DNA from 2 places in the Methylobacterium sp. Leaf111 genome. Region 2 is predicted to be linked to the other one. Evidence: riboswitches for the same ligand, from Rfam matches in the RefSeq annotation. Region 2 holds a riboswitch; the other holds the start of a gene.
What was found. A riboswitch is a leader RNA that binds a small molecule or an ion and turns the genes downstream of it on or off. The one in region 2 is predicted to bind thiamine pyrophosphate.

Region 1 (11,113 bases), on a different contig from region 2:
GTGTGTACGTTAACGAGCCGAGCCGTACTCTTGCGACGCATGCGGAGCCGGTGCGCGGTTCGTCTTGAATTCGGGGCGACGCACCGGCCCGTCGCGATCGTCGAGGCGGGAGGGGGGCATGCGGGACGATGCGCCGGGGCAGGGGACGCCGCCGTCGGCCTACCGCGTGTTGCTGCTGAACAATGCCGGCCGCGTCCTTCGCACCAAGTCCCTCGCGGGCTGCACCGAGGCGGAGGCGCTGGAGCGGGCACGGGCCTTCATGGACGGCCGTTCGGTCGAGCTCTGGGACGGGGGGCGCCTGATCCAGCGGCTCGAGGCACCACACGAACCGACAGCCTGAGCGGAGGAGCGCGGCCCGGGCCTGTCCGCGGCGTTCGGGTCGCGTGGGAACCGGGCTTTCGTGCTAGGTGCGCTCGGTATCCGGATCCGACGCGATCCGGCGCGGCCCGGTGGAGAGACCCTGCGATGGCCCTCAAGACGACGTTCCTGGTGCAGACCTTCGTGCTCAAGCGCAAGCGGCTCTCGCCGGGCGACCGTGAGGTGGCGGTGACGGAGAGCGGGGCCCTGAAGAAGGCCGAGGCGATGGCCGCCCGCTTTCCCGGGACGGCGGCGATCAAGGTCGTGGCCGACGACGAGACGGGGGAACTGGAGAGCGCCACGATCCTCGGCAGCTTCGGCGAGGTGCCGGACGACTTCGCCGAGAGCCTGCAGGGCTCGTGAGGCCCGACGCGTCCGGCCTCCGCGCCCCCGATCAAAGTGCCCTGCGGACGCGAAAGGGCCCCGCCGCGCGGCGGAGCCCCTTCTGATCGTCCCGGAGCCTGTCAGCCGTTACGGGCAGGCGTGGCGCTGACCGTCATTGCCGAGATAGGTCCCGGTGCGGCGGTCGTAGGACCGGAAGCGCTGGACGCAGTAGGCGACGTCCTCGCCGCTGGTCGCGACCTCCGGGGTGGCCTCGTAGCCCGTCGCGGCGTAGCCGCCACCATAGGGCGCGTAACCGCCGTAATAGGCCGGCGCATAGCCGCCGGCGTAATAGTCGTCGCCGTAGTAGCCGCCATAGGCGCTGCCGAGGCCGTAGCCGATCCCGGCGCCGGCGAGACCCAGGCCGAGCCCGAGGCCGCCATAGCCGCGACGGTAGCCGTAGCCGCGCCCGGCATAGGCGCGACCCCGGTTGAACCCACCGCGGTTGAAGCCGCCGCGATCACCCCGTAAGCCGTTGCCGGCAGCGAGGCCCGCCCCGGCACCGACGGCACCGGCGCCCACGCCGATGGTCCCGCCGCGGTTGAACCCGCCGCGGTTGAAGCCACCCTGCGCGAGGCCGCCGCGGAACCCGCCGCCGCCGAAGTTGCCCCCGACATTGCCGCCGCGGAACCCGCCGCCCTGGGCGAGACCACCGCGGAAGCCACCGCCGCCGAAGTTGCCGCCGCGGAATCCGCCGCCACCCAGGCCGCCGCCGTGGAAGCCGCCGCCACCGCCACGGAAACCACCGCCGCCGCCGCCCGGACGTGCGTCCGCGGAGGCGGGAATCATCGAGAGGGCCCCGACCAGGGCGGCCGATGCCAGGAGTATGCGCTTCATGGGAGAACCTGTCGTTCGCATGCCGATCCCGAGGATCGAACTTCTGGTAAAGGAACGCGGGGCCTGACGATAAAGTTCGTTTCAGGCCCTATTCCGTCTCAGTTCGTCGGGCCGGCGATTGACAAAACGGCCGCCGACCTCGAATCTGGAAGCATTCCGAGGGGAGCTCCGAGTGCGGGGGCTGAGATTGGGCGCGACGCCCTGACCCTTGAACCTGATCCGGTTCGTACCGGCGGAGGGACGGGAATTCCAAGACGCGGCGCGCATGTTCAGGCGTCGTCCCATCCGACACCGCCGTTCGCGAGTCCGGATCGTCTCCCACGCCAGGAGCGAACCCGATGAATGCACCCGTTCTTCCGAAGGATCTGCCGCAGGGGCAGGCGCCCACGGTGACCACCGGCCCGATCATGGGCTCGCGCAAGGTCTACGCGGCGGTGGCCGGGCACGACGACATCCGGGTACCGTTCCGCGAGATCACCTTGAGCGATCCGAAGGAGGCGGCGGTGCGGGTCTACGATCCGTCGGGTCCCTACACGGAGACGGATGCGGGGATCGACCTCGGGGCCGGCCTTCCGCTGGTGCGCGAGCCCTGGATCGCCCGGCGCGGCTACGCCACCGTGACCCCGCGCGCGGTCAAGCCCGAGGACAACGGCTTCGTGCCCGAGGACAAGCTCGTGGCCCCGTGTCCGGCCACCCGCGAGATCCGCAAGGCCGCGCCCGGCCAGATGGTGACGCAGTACGAGTTCGCCCGCGCCGGGATCATCACCGAGGAGATGATCTACGTCGCGCACCGCGAGAACCTGGCGCGCGAGACGATGCTGGAGGGCGCCCAGGCGGCCCTGGCCGACGGCAACAGCTTCGGCGCCGCCCTGCCCGCCTTCATCACGCCGGAATTCGTGCGCGACGAGGTCGCCCGGGGCCGCGCCATCATCCCGGCCAACATCAACCACCCCGAGGTGGAGCCGATGGCGATCGGCCGCAACTTCCTCGTGAAGATCAACGCCAACATCGGCAATTCCGCCGTGACCTCGTCCGCCGCCGAGGAGGTCGAGAAGCTGGTCTGGGCGACCCGCTGGGGCGCCGACACGGTGATGGACCTCTCGACGGGCCGCAACATCCACAACATCCGCTCGTGGATCGTACGCAACTCGCCCGTGCCGATCGGCACGGTGCCGATCTATCAGGCTCTAGAGAAGGTCGGCGGCGACCCGCTGAAGCTCGACTGGGAGGTCTTCAAGGACACCCTGATCGAGCAGGCCGAGCAGGGCATCGACTACTTCACCATCCATGCCGGCGTGCGCCTCGCCCACGTGCCGCTCACCGCCCGCCGCGTCACCGGCATCGTCAGCCGCGGCGGTTCGATCATGGCGCGCTGGTGCCTGGCCGGGCACCGCGAATCGTTCCTCTACGAGCGCTTCGACGAGATCTGCGACATCATGCGGGCCTACGACGTGTCGTTCTCGCTCGGCGACGGCCTGCGCCCCGGCTCCATCGCCGATGCCAACGACGCGGCCCAGTTCGCCGAGCTGGAGACCCTGGGCGAACTGACCAAGATCGCCTGGGACAAGGGCTGCCAGACCATGATCGAGGGCCCCGGCCACGTGCCGATGCACAAGATCAAGGTGAACATGGAGAAGCAGCTCGTGGAGTGCGGCGAGGCGCCGTTCTACACCCTCGGCCCGCTGACCACCGACATCGCCCCCGGCTACGACCACATCACGTCGGGCATCGGCGCCGCCATGATCGGCTGGTTCGGCTGCGCCATGCTCTGCTACGTCACCCCGAAGGAGCATCTCGGCCTGCCCAACCGCGACGACGTCAAGGAAGGCGTGATCACCTACAAGATCGCGGCCCATGCCGCCGACCTCGCCAAGGGCCATCCGGCGGCGCAGCTGCGCGACGACGCCCTGTCGCGGGCCCGGTTCGACTTCCGCTGGGAGGACCAGTTCAACCTCTCCCTCGATCCCGACACCGCCCGCGCCTACCACGACGAGACCCTGCCGAAGGACGCCCACAAGGTCGCCCATTTCTGCTCGATGTGCGGCCCGAAGTTCTGCTCGATGAAGATCACGCAGGACCTGCGCGCCGAGGTGCTGGCGATGGAGGCGGCCGGCCAGGTGCTGGGCGAGGCCGCGCCCTTGAGCGCGGCCGAGCGCGAGGCTGGCATGGCGGCGAAATCGGCCGAGTTCCAGGCCGAGGGTGGCAAGCTCTACGTCGACGCGGCGGAGTAGGCCCCCGCGTCCCGGGCCGGCTGGTTTTCGCTGACCGGCCCGGGACAGGCATCGCGGGGAAGGACCGCACGCGGTGCGTGGAATTCCAGAGGCGTGGGTGCGCGCGCGTCGTAGGCATCGGAGAGCGCGCCGATCATGACATCGGCCGCGGCATCGAAGTCGGGCGGCGTGCCCAGCGAAATCTCCCGCTCATAGTTCTCGTTCCGCCGGAGCTGCACGAAGCCCAGCCGGTGAAGGGCCGCCTTCGCGGAGTCGGGCAGGGCATCGCCAGACGCCTCCGGCCCCTGCGCACACCCGCCCGACGCGGCTTCGCAGCGCATCCACGTATCCATGTCGAAGAAGATGCACTGCACGTAGCGCTGATCCGTTCGGACGATGCTCACGGTGAGGAACCGATCCCGGGACGTGCTGCGCGGGCCGCGCAGGTGGATGCTGCTCAGCCGCGCGACCACTTCGCAGCGATGGGCCGCGACGAAGGCGGCGCGGCCGCGAGCGTCCGACGCGGCGTCCGAGATCGGGACGTGGACGATCCCCAGCAGCGCCGCCGCGAACGGCCGCACCCGATTCCACGCCCGTCCGGTGGGGATCATTCCGATGGCCCTGCGTTTCCGTCCCGGACGGGCGTGCCCGATCGCGCGGAGTGCTATCACAGGTTGCGGGGCGCGGCATCGCCCCGGCGCGGTACTCCCGTCGCGTCACGCGAACAGCCCGTGCACGAACCAGCGCGCGGGCGCCTCCATCGTGGGGAAGCCCTCGCGATAGACCCAGAGGCGGCGGCCGGCCTCGTCTTCGACCACGTAGTAGTCCCGCAGCGGACCCGGCGCCCGCCACCACTCGTCGGCGATGCGCTCGGGTCCGTCCGCATGGGCGACGTGGTGCAGGCGCCGGCGCCAGCGGAAGCGGTGCGGCGGCCCGTCGGGGGCCAGCGCGATGACGTCCTCGGCCGCTTCGCCCCGGCTGAGCAGCACCAGCGGGCGCGGCGGCAGGGGCGCGCGGGCTCCCGGATCGGGTCGGCCCGCCTGCGCGGGGAGGCTCGCGCGCCACGGCTCCACGGCCTCGGCCCGCTCGGGCAGGTGGGTCTGGCGAAACCCGAGGCGCATCATCCGCCGGCCGAGGCGCTGGCGCAGGGCATCGCCCAGATGCTCGGTGCCTTCGCCCCCGCCGGGGGCCTCCATCAGGGCCGTCTGGCGTGCCGCGATCGGGCCCGTGGCGGTGACCTCGAGGCCCACCGTCTCGAAGCCGAAGCCGGCATCGAGGGCCGGGCCGAGGCGGTCGAGGCGCAGGGCGAGCAGGCGTCCGATCTGGGCCGGGCAGCGGGTCGGCAGACTCAGGCCGAGGTCGAGGCTGCGCAGGATCCCATCGACGCGGGTCAGGGTCAGCCGTACGGCCCGGGCGCCGAGGCCGGCCGCTTCCAGCCGGGGGGCGATGCCCTCCATCAGACCCATGGCGGTGGCCACGATGGTCTCCGGCTGCCCGATCGGTTCGAGAAAGCCGCGCGCCGCCTGGAATTCGCGCGGGTCCTCGGCGGTGACCAGGGGTTCGGGCCGGTATCCGAGGGCCTGGTCGAGGCGCAGCAGCAGGGTTTCGCCGAAGCGCCGGGCCAGCGGCGCCCGGGGCGCCGTGGCGAGGTCGCCGATCCGGTGCAGGCCGAGGCGGGCCAGGGCCTGCGCCGTGGCCCCATCGAGGCGCAGGGCCGAGACGGGCAGGGCGTGCAGGGCCTCCGCGTTGCAGCCCGGGGCCACGAGGCCGCCCCCGCCGTGGCGCGCCAGGGCGAAGGCGCAGGCCGGCGTGTCGGCGAGGGCGATCCGGGCCGGCATGTCGCGGGTCGACAGCCGCCGGGCGAGGTCTTCCACCAGCGCGGCCTCGCCGCCGAACAGGTGGCTCGCCCCCGCGATGTCGAGGAAGAACCCGTCGCCGCCCTCCGCCGGGCCGTAGGGAGCGACGACGGGCGTGTAGCGCTTGGCCCACAGGCAGAGGCGGTGCAAGGCGGCGGCGTCGGCCTCTGGATCGGCCGGATGGACGGCGACCGGCGTCCCGATCCGGGCGCGGGCCCGGGCCAGGGTTTCACCGGGCACGAGGCCGAGGGCGCGGGCGGCGGAATCCACCGCCACCAGGCGCAGGCCGTTGGCCTCCATGGCGGCCACGACCATCGGGCCGCTGTCGCGGTCGCCGTCAGCCCGAGCGCTGGGCGCGCCGCTCGGGACGGACGCCGCCTGCGCCCGCCTCAGCCGCGTGACCGGCCAGTGCTCCAGCCAGACCGAAACGATGCGCGGCATGATCCCACTCCAGAAGCCAATGTCCGGTCCGCCCGTTGCGGCTCCGGTCGAGGGTCACCTGCCAGCACGGCCGCTCGATGCAGCCGAAGCGGTCGCGCAGGGCCTTGCCGGCGGCGACCCGCCAGCGTGTCGCCGCCACATTGGGGCTCTCCGCCTCCGGCGGCCTCAGGATGAGGAGAAGCAGGTCGGTCCGGGCCGCCGCGAGGTGGAGCCGGCGGCTCTGGGCGAGGGGCAGGGCGGCATCGATGAGGCCCGCCACGGCCGCCAGCCCCTGCGCGCGCAGGGATTCCTCCAGGGCCCGGTAGGCGTCCCCGTCGCTCGCCACCTCGAACAGCAGCAGGCGGCCGGGATCGAGGCCGAGCCCGGCCAGCCCGTGCCCGTAGGGGAGGGGATGCCCCCGGCCCGCCACGAGCAGGGCCTCGCCGCGCACCCGGGCGAGGTGGCGCGCCACCAGCGCAAGGGCGAAGCCCAGCGCCGCCGGCTCGTCGCCCGCCTGCGCCGGGGCGATCTCGTGCAACTGACCGAGGGCGAGGCCGCCCTGTGCGAGGCGCGTATCGACGTCGTGGATGCCGAGGGGCAGGGCGCCCCGGAGGACGGATGCGCCTCCGCGATCGGCCACGAGGGCGCGCAGGGCCGCCAGATCCGGGGGCGCACCCGGATTCGCGGCATCCGGATGTGGCGGATCCGCCGGCAAAGTCTCGGTCTCGGCATCGGGAGGGTCTTCAGGGCTCTGTCTCATCGGCTCCGCTCCATCCCGCTACGCTAAGAACAAAACAGGAACACACTCAATCGGTTTCCGGGGGGATTCGGAATTTCGCCTGCTCATAGGGACTTGGCCTGTGGACGGCTGTGGACGCTTGTGGACGATGGTTTCCGGGCCGGCCGATCCGCCGCGCTTGACCCTATAGCGAGGGCAGGGCAGCACTCCTCACCTGCCGCGCACAAGACGCGGATCAGCCGGGAGAACTCCATGCGTTTCGCTCGTGCCCTCGTGGTCCTGTCGGGCCTGATCACCGTCGCGGGCGGCCTCCCCGCCGCCGCGCAGACGGCGGCCCAGCCCCGGGGCGAGGCCAAGGCGCGCCGGCCCCAGGTCGTGTCGCAGCCGATCCAGGTCTACGATGCCCGCTTCGAGAACGGGGACCTGCGCATCTCCGGCAGCGTGCGCAAGCCCGGCACCGTGGTGGTGCTCGACGAGGACATCTCGATCATCGCCGACAGCCGGGGCCGCTTCGTCTTCCGCCTGCCTTACGTGCCCACCAATTGCATCGCCACCCTGAAGGCGGGCGAGGACGAGCGCGAGGCGGTCATCGCCAATTGCGGCCCCGCCGGCCAGCCCGGCCCGAAGGGCGAGACGGGGCAGAAGGGCGACACGGGTGACAAGGGCGAGACTGGCCCCGCCGGCCCGCAGGGCGTCGCTGGCCTGCCCGGTCCCCTGGGGCCCAAGGGCGAGCTGGGTGTCAAGGGCGAGCCGGGTGCCAAGGGCGAGGTCGGACCGAAGGGGGAACCCGGCCCCAAGGGAGAGACGGGTCCGAAGGGGGACGCCGGACCGAAGGGCGAGACGGGCGCGAAGGGGCCGGCCGGCGAGCGCGGCCCGGCGGGTCAGAAGGGCGAGCCCGGTCAGGCCGCCCTGGCGGCCGCCGCACCCGCATCCCCGTTCCGGGTGGTGCGCCAGGACACCTGCCCGGCCTCGGGCTGCGCGATCACCTGCGAGGGCACCGAGATCCTCGCCTCGGCCCTCTGCCTGAAGGGCGGCAGCGCCATCGTGACGGCGGGCGCCGACGGAACCTTGAGCGCGGCCTGCCCCACTGAGAGCCAGGGCCTCGTCGGCCTCTGCGCCCGGCGCTGAGGGGACGAACGACCCGGGCGATCGCCCCTCGCCGAAACGGAGCCGTCCGGTGTAAGGACGCGCTTCGTTTCGCGCCGAAGTCGATCCCACCCGTGTCGATACCGTCCATGCTCCCTGCCCCTGCCAGCCCCGTTCCCCGCGCCCGCGGGGTCGTCCGATGACCCTGGGCATCTGGGGCAAGCTCGGCGGGGCCGGCCTCGGCCTCGCCATCGGCGGTCCCCTCGGCGGCCTCGTCGGCGGGGTGGCCGGGCACTTCCTGGTCGACCGCGAGGGCGCGCTGTTCGGCACCACGCCGCGCGACGTGGTCTTCACCACCGGCCTCGTGGCCCTGGCCGCCAAGATGGCCAAATCCGACGGCGTGGTGACGCAGGCCGAGGTGGAGGCCTTCGCCAAGGTGGTGCAGGTGGACGAGCGCGCCCGGCCCGGCGTGCAGCGCCTGTTCGACCTCGCCAAGGGCACCGCGAACGGCTTCGAGGCCTATGCCCGGCAATTGGCCACCACCTTCCACGACGAGCCGGCCCTGCTGGAGGACGTGCTCGACGGCCTGTTCCACATCGCCAAGGCCGACGGCGCCATCCACGAGGCGGAGGAGCGCTACCTGCGGGCGGTGGCGGCGACCTTCGGCTACGACGAGGCCGCGTTCCGCCGCATCGCCGCCCGCCACGTCCGGCTCTCCGACGATCCCTACCTCGTCCTCGGCCTCGACCACGACGTCGACGATGCCGGGCTTAAGGCCGCCCACCGGGCCCTGGTGCGGGAGAACCATCCCGACCGGGCCATCGCGCGCGGCCTGCCGCCGGAGGCGGTGGCCATCGCCACCCGCCGGCTCGCGGCCATCAACGCCGCCTATGACCGGATCAGCACCGAGCGGGGCCTCACGTGAAACCGACGCCCGAGAGCGCCGTCGCCACCAGCGTCCACCCGTCGCCGAATCACGGCGAGCGGCGGTCCGGCCCGGTGGATCTCCTCATCCTGCACTACACCGGCATGGAGAGCGCGGCCGTCGCCCTGCAGCGCCTTGCCAACCCCGTGGCGGAGGTCTCGGCCCATTACGTGGTGCTGGAGGACGGCCGCGTGGTTCAGATGGTGCCCGAGGGGCGCCGGGCCTGGCACGCGGGCCAGGGCTCCTGGGCCGGGCTCAGCGACGTGAATTCGCGCTCCCTCGGCGTCGAGATCGTCAATGGTGGCCATGCGGGCGGCCTGCCGGCCTACCCCCCGGCACAGATCGAGGCCGTGATCGCCCTGTGCGGCGATCTCGCCAAGCGCTGGAGCCTCGCTCCGCACCGGATCCTCGCCCATTCCGACATCGCCCCCGAGCGCAAGGAGGACCCGGGCGAGCACTTCCCCTGGGAGACCCTCGCCCGCGCCGGCATCGGCCACTGGGTGCCGCCGGCCCCGATCCGCGACGGCCGCTTCTTCGCGCAGGGCGATGCCGGGCCGCCGATCGAGGCGCTGCAGGCGATGTTCGCCCTCTACGGCTACGACCTGCCGGTGAGCGCCACCTTCGATGCCCGCATGGGCGCGATGGTGACGGCGTTCCAGCGCCACTTCCGTCCGGCCCGCATCGATGGTGTCGCCGACGCCTCGACGATCACGACCCTGCGGGATCTGATCGCGGCGCTGCCGGGACGGTAGGGGACGAGAGGGCGCGCTTCCGCTCGCGTCCTCCTGCGGAAAAGGGTGGGCGCGGAGCCTCTAGAGAGGAAGGCGCCTGCGCCAGGGCCGACGGGCACTTCGCGGGCGTGCGGCCTGCGATCCCGCTCGGGTGAGCCGGGAGATCCCGGTTCACCTCTGGAAGCCGGCTCAGGCCCGGTGCTGTACCGCTCCGCCGCCATGCCCGTGCGCCTCTTCCGTCACCGAGCCGCGGGTGCGCCATAGGCTGTAGGCGATGCCCGCGATGAGGAACACGACGGTGACCGCGAGGGAGACCCACGGCGGCACATGGACGAGGTCGAAGGTGTCGGCGACCACGATCTTGCCGCCGATGAAGATCAGGATGAAGGCCAGCGCCGTCTTGAGATAGGCGAAGCGGTCCACCATTGCGGCCAGGGCGAAGTAGAGCGCGCGCAGGCCGAGGATCGCGAAGATGTTCGAGGTGTAGACCACGAAGGTGTCGGTGGTGATGGCGAAGATCGCCGGCACGCTGTCGACGGCGAAGATCACGTCGGCGCCGTTCACGAGAATGAGCGCCAGGGCCAGGGGCGTCAGCCAGAGGGCGGTCTTGCCGGTCTTCGGGTCGGGCTTGCGCACGACGAAGTGCTGCCCGTGCAGCTCGGGCGTGATGCGCAGGACCCGCTGCAGGAACCGGACGGCCCGGTTCTCGCGGATGTCGCCCGGCTCCTCGTCCTTCGAGAGCAGCATCTTGAGGCCGGCGAAGATCAGGAAGGCGGCAAAGATTGACAGCACCCAGGCGGCCTGGTGCACGAGGGCCGCGCCGAGGCCGATCATCAGCCCGCGCAGCAGGACGGCCGCGAGGATGCCCCAGACCAGGACCCGGTGCTGGGCGGCGCGGGGGATGCCGAGCGCCGTGAGGATGACGGCGATCACGAAAACGTTGTCCATCGACAGCGACTTCTCGACCACGAGGCCGGCGACGTATTCCTGGCCCGCCTGGGGCCCGAGATACCACCAGACCCAGCCGCCGAAGATCATGCCCAGGGTGAAGTAGAACAGCGTGAGGAGCAGGCTCTCCTTCACGCCGATCTCATGATTCTTGTCGCGATGCAGGAGTCCGAGATCGAAGGCCAGCAACCCGGCCACGAGGGCGTGGAACCCGAGCCACATCCACACGGGCTTGCCGAGCCACTCGTAATACAGAAAATCAACCATGACGCAGGACCGTCGATGCTTCTTGAGGAGAGAAAGCATCGGCTCCGACATCACGGAACGCATCATGCAGCATCCCGCCAGAGGGGCCCGCAGCCGATGAGGCGCAGTTGGGACTCTGAACCGGGCGAATCAAGGGCATCGGGCCGTCACGCTTGACAGGGCCGGCCCCCGGCGGCTTCCCAAAGCGCATGACTGACAGCGAACGCAACGGCCGCGAGGCTCGCGGCCCCGCGGTGATCGGGGGCGGCCCGGCCGGCCTCGCGGCGGCGGAGGTGCTGGCGCAGGCCGGCCACGCCGTGACCCTCTACGACCGGATGCCGAGCGTGGGGCGAAAATTCCTCATCGCCGGACGCGGC
Region 2 (11,113 bases):
GTCGTCGAGGCGGAGGAGACCGAGGAGACGACGGAGGCCAAGGGCAACGGCGAGGCCGACGACGAGGACGGGGCGGAGGGGACCGAGGTCGCTGAGATCGCCCCCACCAAGCCCGTCGCCCTGCGCGCCGAGACGACCAAGGAGCCCACCGACCGCACGGACGATCCTGTGCGCATGTACTTGCGCGAGATGGGCTCCGTGGAGCTCCTGTCCCGCGAGGGCGAGATCGCCATCGCCAAGCGCATCGAGGCCGGTCGTGAGGCGATGATCGCCGGGCTCTGCGAGAGCCCGCTGACCTTCCAGGCCATCATCATCTGGCGCGACGAACTCGTCGACGGCCGGGTGCTCCTGCGCGAGATCATCGACCTCGAAGCGACCTATGCGGGCCCCGACGCCAAGAACGCGATGCAGATCGCCGACGGCACGGAGGAGAGCGAGGACGCCGAGGGCGACGCGCCGACGCCGCCCGAGGGCGACGACGAGGATGACATGGAGAACAACGTCTCCCTGGCGGCCATGGAGACGGAGATCAAGCCGCGCGTCCTCGAGACGTTCGACAACATAGCGAACAATTATCGCAAGCTGCGCAAGCTGCAGATCGAGCACGCCGAGCTCAAGGCCTCGGGCGGCACCCGCACCGATGCGCAGGAGCGCAAGCAGGAGGAGCTCAAGGACGCCGTCGTCACCGACGTGAAGTCGCTCTCCCTCAATGCCAACCGCATCGAGGCCCTGGTCGAGCAGCTCTACGACATCAACAAGCGTCTCATCTCCCATGAGGGCCGCCTGATGCGCTACGCCGAGAGCCACGGCGTCGCCCGCGACGAGTTCCTGCGCCACTACCAGGGCTGGGAGCTCGACCCGAACTGGATGGAGCGCGTCGGCAGCCTCGGCGGCCGTGGCTGGAAGAACCTCGTCGAAAAGGGATCGAGCGAGGTCGCCCGGCTGCGCGAGCAGATCCTGACCCTCGCGTCGGAGACGGGCCTCGAGATCGGCGAGTATCGCAAGATCGTTAACATGGTCCAGAAGGGCGAACGCGAAGCCCGCCAGGCCAAGAAGGAGATGATCGAGGCCAACCTGCGCCTGGTGATCTCCATCGCCAAGAAGTACACCAATCGCGGCCTGCAGTTCCTGGATCTGATCCAGGAGGGCAACATCGGCCTGATGAAGGCCGTCGACAAGTTCGAGTACCGGCGTGGCTACAAGTTCTCGACTTACGCCACCTGGTGGATCAGGCAGGCGATCACCCGCTCGATCGCCGATCAGGCCCGCACCATCCGCATCCCGGTGCACATGATCGAGACGATCAATAAGATCGTCCGGACCTCGCGCCAGATGCTGCACGAGATCGGTCGCGAGCCGACCCCGGAGGAACTGGCTGAAAAGCTGGCCATGCCGCTGGAGAAGGTGCGCAAGGTTCTCAAGATCGCCAAGGAGCCGATCTCGCTCGAGACTCCGATCGGCGACGAGGAGGACAGCCACCTCGGCGACTTCATCGAGGACAAGAACGTCGTCCTGCCCATCGACGCGGCGATCCAATCCAACTTGCGGGAGACCACGACGCGCGTGCTCGCCTCGCTCACGCCCCGCGAGGAGCGGGTGCTGCGCATGCGTTTCGGCATCGGCATGAACACCGACCACACCCTCGAGGAGGTCGGCCAGCAGTTCTCGGTAACCCGCGAGCGCATCCGTCAGATCGAGGCGAAGGCTCTGCGCAAGCTCAAGCACCCGAGCCGCTCGCGCAAGCTGCGCAGCTTCCTCGACAACTGACATCTTCGTTTGCGCCGGCTCGCCCCGGCCAACGACCCCTGCGAATGAGCCGGCTCCTCTCGGGGTCGGCTCTTTCGTTTCGACTTCCCGGCCATCGATGCGCATGAAGCGCGCCGAACGGCGTCGGCTCCGGCGTCCGGCCCAGTCTGCACTGTTGAAGCGGTGACGCCGGCACGATACGCACGAAACCAGAGCGGTGGCCGTTGCCGGAAGCCATCTTCCAACCCACCTTGGCCATATGCTCGATCAAGGCCCGCCCCAGCCTTCCCCCACCGCCGAAGCCGATGGCTCGGAGGCGGCCGACGTCCCCTTCGGCGCCCTCCAGCAATGCGTGGCCCTGCGCGACTGGCTGCTGAGCGAGGGGGCCCGCATGCCGAAAGCGGAAGACCTGCTCTCCGGCCTCGCCGAACGCCTGATCGCGCTGGATGTGCCGGTGGACCGCGCCACCACGGCCATCGACGCCCTGCATTCCGAGTATTCCGGCGTCGGGCGGTTCTGGACCCGCGAGACGGGCTCCACGGTCCGTCTGTTCCCGCATGGGGAAGCGTCGGACAAGGCCTATCGGGCAAGCCCGTTCTTCCGTGTTCACGAAACCGGCGCGTGGCTGATCCTCGATCTCGCCGAGACCCCGGATGAGGCCTTCGCTGTCATTCCGGACCTGAAGGCCGAGGGCTACCGGCACTACATCGTCGCGCCGCTGTTCTTCACCAACGGCACGCGCAACGGCATCTCCTTCGCCACCCGATCCGAAGCGGGGTTCCGCGACGAGGACGTGGCGATTCTCCGCTTCGTCATGCCGACACTGGCGGCGGTCATGGAGATGCGCAGCGTCAACAAGCAGCTGGATCACGTCCTGCGGATCTATGTCGGCGACGAGCCGCACAAGGCGATCCTCGGCGGCTCCATCCGTCGCGGTCACGTCCAGCGCATCCGCTCGGCGATCCTGTTTGCCGACATGCGCGATTACACGCGCATCTCCGCCGACATGACGCCGGAAGAGGCTGTCGACCTCCTGAACATCTTCTTCGACTGCCTGGTGCCGGCCATCGAGCGCGAGGGCGGCGAGGTCCTGAAATATCTCGGCGACGGCCTGCTGGCGATTTTTCGTGAGCCCGGAGACGATTTGGGCGGTGCCGCCAAGGGGGCGCTCACCGCCTCGCAGAGCGCCATGGCGGCCCTCGCGGAGGCTAATGCGCTCGGCCGCTTCGCCAATCCTGTGGCCGCCGGCATCGCCCTACATCACGGCGAGGCTGCCTACGGCAATGTCGGCTCCGGCGCCCGACTGGACTTCACTGTGATTGGACGCGACGTGAACCTGGCGAGCCGCGTCGCCCGGCTGAACCGGACGCTGGGCGAACCGATCCTGATGACGAAGCCCTTCGTCGACTTCCTCTGGGACATGCCGGAGCCTCTCGGCGAACATGCGCTCGATGGGTTCGCCGAACCCATGGGTGTCTATCGGCCGGCGCGCCCGCCCGCTGCCTGAGACCCGCTCGGGGATTGACCCCGATGCGCGGACGGCCCACATCAGGGGTGTTCCAGGGAGATCCCCGGCAAGGGGCTGAGAAACCGATGGCCGTCCGCTCGCGGATGGCGGCGCGGAAATCCTTCGAACCTGACCCGGTTCATACCGGCGTAGGGATTGGACCGCGGGTTTCTCCTCGAGCCCGGCACGCTTCACGACGCGAAGCTGCAGCCCCACCAATCTCGACGCCTGTTGCGGAGATTGTGTTGGACGTGACCCCGAACGCCTTCCTCAACCTGCGACGGACGCATGGCGTTGCGCCGCCGGCCGCCGTTGCCCCGGCACGCAGTGACGTGGTCGTCGTCGGCGCCGGCCTGATCGGGCTGTCGATCGCTTGGCGCCTGACGCAGGCCGGGCGATCGGTGACCGTGGTGGAGCGCGACACCGTCGGCGCCGGGGCGAGCCTCGCCGCCACCGGTATGCTGGCTCCCGCTGCCGAGCACGAGCCCGGCTCCGACCCGCTGCTGCCCCTGGCCCTGGAGAGCCTGTCGCGCTGGCCGGGTTTCCGCGATGCCCTTCAGGCCGCGGCCGGCCTCGACATCGACTACCGAGAGGAGGGCACCCTGGTGCTGGCCATCGGCCGCGACGAGGTCGAGCGCCTGCGCTTCCGGCACGATCTGCAGAAGCGCTCCGGCCTCGACGCTCGCTGGCTGACCGGTCCCGAGGCCCGGGCCCGCGAGCCGCGCCTGCGCCCCGCCGTCACCGCCGGCCTGTACTGCCCGCACGACCATCAGGTCGATCCGAGCCGGGTAATGGCCGCCCTCGTGCGGGCCTGCCTCGCCGCAGGAGTCGCCATCGTGGAGGGCTGCGCGGTCGAGGCGCTGGATTGGAGTGCCGACCGGGTCACTGGCGTCCGTACGGCCCAGGGCATCAGCCGGGCCGACACCGTCGTGCTCGCCTCCGGCGCCTGGAGTGGGGAGACGGGACTCCTGCCCGATCATCTCGCCCTGCCGGTCCGGCCCCTGCGCGGCCAGTCCCTCGCCTTGCGGACCACCGCCCGCACCGGCACCCTCGCCCACATGGTCTGGACCGAGCAGGTTCACATGGCGCCGAAGAGCGACGGCCATCTCATCGTCGGCGCGACGGTGGAGGATTGCGGCTTCGTCCCCGGCGTCACGGCCGGCGGCCTCTACGCCCTGCTGGAGGGCGCCCGCCGCGTCCTGCCCGGCATCGAGGAGATGGCAGTGGAGGCGATCTGGAGCGGCTTCCGGCCGACCTCGGACGACGATGCGCCGATCATCGATGCCCTGGCGCCCGGCCTCGTCGTCGCCACCGGTCATCACCGCAATGGCTACCTGCTGGCCCCCGCCACCGCCGATGCGGTCGCGGCCCTGGTCGCCGAGGGAACGCTGCCGGATTACGCCCGGGATTTTGGTCGAGCCCGCTTCGCGTCGGCACCGCAGAGGGTGTTCGCATGAAGCTCACGGTCAACGGAGAGGCCCGCGAGAGCACGGCTGCCGACCTCGACGCCCTGTTCCGGGAGGAGGCCGAGGAGACCGGCATCGAGAGCCCTCAGGGCATCGCCATCGCGCTCAACGGGTCCGTGGTTCGCCGCCGGGACTGGGCGCTCACCGCCCTCAGCGACGGCGACCGCGTCGAGATCGTCCGCGCGATGCAGGGCGGATGATCGAAAGGGGAGACATCATGACAGGAAGGTGGGAATGACCGAGATCGCGAACGACACTGACTCGCTGGTGATCGGCGGTGTGAGCCTGGGCTCGCGTCTTTTCATCGGTACCGCCGGCTACCCCACCCAGAGCATTCTGTTCGATGCGGTGGCGGCCTCCGGCGCCGAGGTGGTCACGGCCTCGATCCGGCGGGTTTCGCTCCAGGGGCACGGCTCGGATACGCTGCGCCGGCTCAAGGGGCACCGCTTCCTGCCCAACACCGCCGGCTGCGAGACGGCGCGCGACGCGATCATGACCGCCGAACTCGCCCGCGAGGCCCTCGACACGAACTGGATCAAGGTCGAGGTCATCGGCGATCGCGAAACGCTGTATCCCGACGTGGCCGAGCTGCTGGAGGCCTGCCGCCACCTCGTCGACGACGGCTTCACCGTGCTGCCCTATTGCAACGACGATCCGGTGGTCTGCCAGCGTCTCACCGATCTCGGCTGCGCCGCCGTGATGCCCATGGGCTCGCTGATCGGCTCCGGCATGGGTGTGGCCAACCCGGCCAACCTGGAGCTGATCTGTCGGCGCTCGCCGGTGCCGGTGATCGTCGATGCCGGCATTGGCACCGCCTCCGACGCGGTCATCGCCATGGAGCTCGGCGCCGCCGGCTGCCTCCTCAACACCGCGGTCGCCAAAGCCGACGATCCCGTGCGGATGGCTCGTGCCATGCGCAACGCCGTCCAGGCCGGCCGCGACGCGTATCTTGCCGGCCGCATCCCGAAGCGGGGCCGGGCCGAGCCGTCGAGCCCGCAACTCGGTCTCGTGGGCTCGTGAGCTGGGTTGCGTCCGACGCGCCCGCTACCGGCGCACGGCGATGAGCGGCCTGCCCGCGCGGCTGCTGGTGGTGACGGACAGGTCGGCGACCGACGTACCGGAGGTCGCCGTCCGGAACCTCCGCGCCACCCTCGAACGCCTCCTGCGGGCCGGCGCCCGCTGGGTCTGGTTTCGGGAGCGCGACCTGGCGCCAGATGCACGGCGCGCGCTCGCCCGGGATATCGCGCGCCTGGTTCAGGCCGAGGGCGGTTCACTGACCATCGGCGCCGATGTGGCGCTCGCCGCCGAGCTCGGGGCCGACGGAGTCCATCTGCCCGGTGGAACCACCTCGGCCGAGATCGCCGAAGCCCGCCGGCGCCTATCCGGCGGTCGCATCGGGGTTTCGGCGCACACACTGGAGGAGATCGCGGTGGCCGCGCGGTCCGGCGCCGACTACGCTACCCTCAGCCCGATCTTTCCGACGCAGAGCAAGCCCGGCTACGGTCCCGCCCTCGGAGCGGCGGCCCTGGAAACCGCCGCCGGGTTCGGCATACCGGTCATCGCCCTCGGGGGAATCACGGTCGACAGCGTGGACGCGTGCCGCGCTGCGGGCGCTGCCGGCGTCGCGGTGATGGGCGCGCTGATGCACGGCGCGGACCCGGTGGCCGAGGCGCGCGCCTATCTCGCCCGCCTCGGCGCGACATCCGACGAGCGGTGACAGGCAAGGAGGCCGCGCATGTGGGGAAAGAACCGCTTTCTCGAGCGCGTAACGGTGCAGCATCCGATCATCCAGGCGCCGATGATCGGACCGAAGCCGGCCCTTGCCGCCAGCGTCAGCGCGGCCGGGGGCCTCGGCTCCCTCGCCTGCGCGGCGATGAACCCGGACACGGTACGCAACGAGGCGGCGGCGATTCGGGCGCGAACGGACGCGCCGTTCAACCTGAACTTCTTCTGTCACGTGCCGGACGTGCCGGATGCAGCGCGCGAGTCCGCCTGGCGCAGCCGGCTCGCGCCCTACTATGCGGAACTCGGCCTTGATCCGTCGGCTCTGATCGTCATGGCACAGCGGTCGCCCTTCGACGCTGCGATGCTCGCGGCCGTCGCCGACGTCCGGCCGGCGGTGGTCAGCTTCCATTTCGGCCTGCCGGAAGCGGCGCTCCTCGACCGCGTCCGGGCGTTCGGCTGCATCATTCTCTCGTCCGCAACCACGGTGCGCGAAGCGCGCTGGCTCGCCGAGCGCGGGGTCGATGCGATCATCGCGCAGGGAGCGGAGGCCGGCGGGCATCGCGGCCTGTTCCTCGGCGGCGATCCCGCGACGCAGGTCGGCACGATGGCTCTGGTGCCCCAGGTGGTCGACGCGGTGGACGTGCCCGTCATCGCGGCCGGGGGCATCGCCGATGTCCGCGGGATCGCCGCCGCCTTCATGCTGGGCGCCTCCGCCGTTCAGCTGGGAACGGCCTACCTGCGCTGCACCGAGGCCGGTCTCTCGGGGCCGCACCAGGAGGCCCTGCGCCGCGCCCGCGACGAGGACACCACGATCACCAACGTCCTGACGGGCAAGCCGGCCCGGGGACTCGTGAACCGCGTCATGCGCGAACTCGGGCCCTGGCACGCGGAGGTGCCGGTCTTCCCCACCGCCGCCATCGGGCTCCAGCCCCTGCGGATCGAGGCCGAGCGACGCGGCTCCGGCGACTTCTCGCCCCTCTGGGCCGGGCAGGGGGCGCCCCTTGCCCGCGAGACTGAGGCGGGTCGCCTGACCGTTGAGCTCGCGGAGGGCGCGCTCAGGCTCCTCGGCCGCGCGAGGGCGTGATCACTTCGCCGTGGCCGGGCCGTAGGGCGGCCGGGGGATCGCCCGATGGGCGGCACGCAGCGCCGCCGACCAGCGCTCCCGCAGATCGTGGAAGTAGCTCTCGCCGGCTTCGATCCGGTGGTTTACCTCGAGGTCGAGGGCGTTGCGACGGGCGACCGCGATGTCGATGGGCAGGCCGACGCCAAGGTTCGAGCGCATCGTCGAATCCATCGAGACGAGGCCGACCTTGAGGGCGTCGTAGAGGTCGGTCTCGTACTTCACCGCCCGGTCCAGGATCGGCTTACCGTACTTGTGTTCCCCGATCTGCAGAAAGGGCGCGTCGCCGCTGCACTCGATGAAGTTGCCGGCCGAGTAGATCAGGTAGAGCTTCATCGGGTCGGAGCCGATCTGTCCGCCGAACAACAGCGAGACCGAGAAGCGCAGGTTGGCCGCCTCGAACCCCGCCTTCTCGATCTCGCGGACTCGCCGAATGGCGCGGCCCACGAGCTGGGCTGCCTGGAACATCGTCGGCGCCTCGACGAGCTTCATCTTCGGCTCGCCGGCATCGCCCTCGACTCCCTCGGCCAGAAGGCTGAGGACCGACTGGGTGATCGAGAGATTTCCGGCGGAGGCCAGCATCATCACGCGCTCGCCCGGCACGTTGAAGTGGTGGAGCTTGCGGTAGGTCGAGATGTCGTCGAGCCCGGCATTGGTCCGGGTATCGGCGATCATCACCAGCCCCTCCTCGACGAGGACACCGACGCAGTAGGTCATGGAGCGGTCTTTCTCGCGCGTCCATCCGCGATCAGGACTGGACGGAAGCCTGTGCTTGCTCGACGCGAAGCGTCACGTCGAGTGTTTCTGTCCCGCCGCCCATGCGGCTGCCGCGAATCGGAGCCGCCCCGAGATAGTCGAGGGCGACAGCCACGCGGATATGCGCCTCGGTGGTGGCGATACCGTGGGCGGCGTCGAAGCCGATCCAGCCGAGCCCCGGCACCAGCGATTCGGCCCAGGCATGGCCCGAGCCTTGATCCGCATCCCGGTCGGCGTGATGGTAGTAGCCCGAGACGTAGCGGGTGGGAATCTCGAGGTGGCGGGCCGCCGCGATGAAGAGATGGGTGATGTCCTGGCAGACGCCCTTCTCCTGGACGAAGGCCTGCGCGGCGTTCGTGCTGGCGCTGGCCGGGCCGGGGACGAAGGTGACCCGCTGGTGCACGGCGGCGAGCAGCCGGTGCAGACACGGTAGGGGGGCCGGGTCGCCGGCCGCCGCGATCTCCTGGGCGAAGGCCTGAATGGCGTCGTTGGCCAGGGCGAGATCCGAATCCCGCAGGTAGAACACGTCCGGCAGGCGCTCGATGGTGCCGCGCACGATGCCGTGCATCTCCAGGGTGTCGACCTCTCCGGTGACCCGGATCGACAGGGCCTCGGCCGGCTCGTCCGCCGTGAACCAGTGCACCACGTTGCCGAAGCCATCCTCGCGCTCGCTCACGCGGCCGTCGACGGAGGGCTCGATGCGCCAGCGCCGGACATACTGGCCGTCATGGTCGCGAGGACGCAGACGCAGGACCTGAATCAGCCCGCGGGCGGGCTGCTCATAGGTATAGTTGGTCTCGTGGAAGACGCGGATTCGCATGCGGCGACCTTTGCGCGGCGTCGGGCCGGGGCCGGCCCTATACCAGATATTGCTCGATGACCGCTGCGCCGAGGCGATTGTTCTCGACGATGAACTCCGTCACGAACTCATGTAGGCCGGATGAGAAGATGCGGTTGATGTTCTCGCCTTCCAGGCGTGCCAGGGTATTGCTGGCCAGGCGCTGGCTCGCGCCGCGCCGCCCGTAGGCGTCGGCGATGAGGTCGAGGTGCTCCACCAGCATGCCGTAGCAGTTGGTGAAGGAGCGCGGCATCTGCCGGTTCAGGATGAGAAGATCGGCCACCAGGAGTGGCTTCACGCTCTCGCGGTAGACCCAGTGATAGGCGTTGAAGGCCGAGACCTCGCGCAGGATCGTGGTCCACTGGAAATAATCGAGGCTGCCGCCGATCTTCTCCGTGGCGGGGAGCAGGATGCGGTACTTCACGTCCAGGATGCGGGCGGTGTTGTCCGCCCGTTCGATCGCCGTTCCGAGGCGTGTAAACCAGTAGGCGTCGTTGCGCAGCATCGTGCGGTAGGCCGAACCGTCGAAGGCGAGGGAGACGCTCTTCACCCAGTCCAGGAAGCGGGTGAACTCGTCGCGGTTGAGGTCGCGTCCCTCGTAGTTGCGCAGTTCGAGCCAGGCGCCGTTGATGGCGTCCCACATTTCGGTGGTCAGCGCCGTGCGGACGCTGCGGGCATTCTCGCGCGCGGTCTCGATGCAGGAGCGGATCGAGGAAGGATTGTGCGGGCTGAAGGCAAGAAAATCGCAGACGGTCGCTTCCGTGACGCTGGCGTAGAGCGGCTTGAACACGTCCGGATCACCCGCCGAGGCCAGGGCGGAGGCCCACTCGTTGGTCTCGCCGCCGCCGTAGCTTGACGGCAGGGCGGCCAGGCGCAGGGCGGCATCGAGGATGCGGGCGACGAACTCCGCTCGCTCGGCGTAGCGCGAGAGCCAGTACAGGTTGTCGGCGGTCCGGGACAGCATGGGGTTCCATCGGGACGTTGGCTGGCGTCGGAAACGCAGGCCGCAGGGCGAAAAGGACTATGCCGGAGCCGGCACGGACTTGGAAAGGCACCCGGGACGGAAGGCCCCGCCGGATGCCGCGCGATGGCTCAGGCGTCGAGGACCCAGGTGTCCTTGGTGCCGCCGCCCTGGCTTGAATTTACGACGAGCGACCCCTCCTTCAGGGCGACCCGGGTGAGGCCGCCGGGGACGATGCGGATCTCGTCCGAGCCGCACAGCACGAAGGGGCGCAGATCCACGTGCCGGGGTGCGACCCCGGATGCGACGAACGTCGGGCAGGTGGAGAGGGCCAAGGTCGGCTGGGCGATGAAGCCGTCCGGCGCATGCTTCAGCTTGCGTCCGAACTCCTCGATCTCGCGCTTGGTGGCGTGTGGGCCGACCAGCATGCCGTAGCCGCCGGAGCCGTTGACCTCCTTCACCACGAGCTCGCTGAGATTGTCCATCACATAGGCGAAAGCCTCTTTCTCGCGGCAGCGGTAGGTCGGCACGTTGTGCAAGATCGGCTCCTCGCCGGTGAAGAACTTCACGATCTCCGGCATGTAGCTGTAGACCGCCTTGTCGTCGGCAATGCCGGTGCCGACGGCGTTGGCCAGGGTCACGGTCCCGCGCTCGTAGGCGTTCATGATGCCGGGGACTCCAAGCACCGAGTCCGGGCGGAAGACTAGCGGATCGAGGAAATCGTCGTCGAGACGGCGGTACAGCACGTCGACCCGGCGGGGCCCCTCGGTCGTCCGCATGTAGACGACGTCGTCCTTGGTGAAGAGGTCGGAGGCCTCGACGAGGTCGACGCCGAGCTTGTCGGCCAGGAACGAGTGTTCGTAGAAGGCCGAGTTGTAACGACCCGGCGTCAGCAGCGCGACGGTGGGGTCGCGGGTCGCCGTGGACGGCGCGAGGCTGCGCAGGGTCGCCAGCAGGGCGTCGGGATAGTTCTCCACCGGTGCGACGCGGTGGC

Region 1: it holds a riboswitch for thiamine pyrophosphate, as region 2 does, so the genes downstream of both, thiC (phosphomethylpyrimidine synthase ThiC) here and thiO (glycine oxidase ThiO) in region 2, are expected to answer to the same signal.

Annotation. Positions count from the first base shown of each region.
Region 1 covers NZ_LMNE01000045.1:125,493-136,605, forward strand. The annotation lists gene ASF41_RS17410 (hypothetical protein) at 119-340, shown strand; gene ASF41_RS17415 (hypothetical protein) at 466-720, shown strand; gene ASF41_RS17420 (BA14K family protein) at 829-1,575, opposite strand; TPP riboswitch at 1,725-1,833, shown strand; gene thiC (phosphomethylpyrimidine synthase ThiC) at 1,914-3,806, shown strand; gene ASF41_RS17430 (TY-Chap domain-containing protein) at 3,785-4,396, opposite strand; gene ASF41_RS17435 (DNA polymerase Y family protein) at 4,502-6,082, opposite strand; gene ASF41_RS17440 (ImuA family protein) at 5,979-6,821, opposite strand; gene ASF41_RS17445 (collagen-like protein) at 7,053-7,928, shown strand; gene ASF41_RS17450 (molecular chaperone DjiA) at 8,086-8,811, shown strand; gene ASF41_RS17455 (N-acetylmuramoyl-L-alanine amidase) at 8,808-9,563, shown strand; gene ASF41_RS17460 (TerC family protein) at 9,732-10,757, opposite strand; gene ASF41_RS17465 (TIGR03862 family flavoprotein) at 10,946-11,113, shown strand, end outside.
Region 2 covers NZ_LMNE01000034.1:5,721-16,833, reverse strand. The annotation lists gene rpoD (RNA polymerase sigma factor RpoD) at 1-1,767, shown strand, start outside; gene ASF41_RS15200 (adenylate/guanylate cyclase domain-containing protein) at 2,006-3,253, shown strand; TPP riboswitch at 3,299-3,427, shown strand; gene thiO (glycine oxidase ThiO) at 3,505-4,710, shown strand; gene thiS (sulfur carrier protein ThiS) at 4,707-4,919, shown strand; gene ASF41_RS15185 (thiazole synthase) at 4,954-5,739, shown strand; gene ASF41_RS15180 (thiamine phosphate synthase) at 5,780-6,436, shown strand; gene ASF41_RS15175 (nitronate monooxygenase family protein) at 6,455-7,528, shown strand; gene ASF41_RS15170 (hypothetical protein) at 7,529-8,281, opposite strand; gene ASF41_RS15165 (transglutaminase family protein) at 8,313-9,140, opposite strand; gene ASF41_RS15160 (alpha-E domain-containing protein) at 9,178-10,122, opposite strand; gene ASF41_RS15155 (circularly permuted type 2 ATP-grasp protein) at 10,251-11,113, opposite strand, start outside.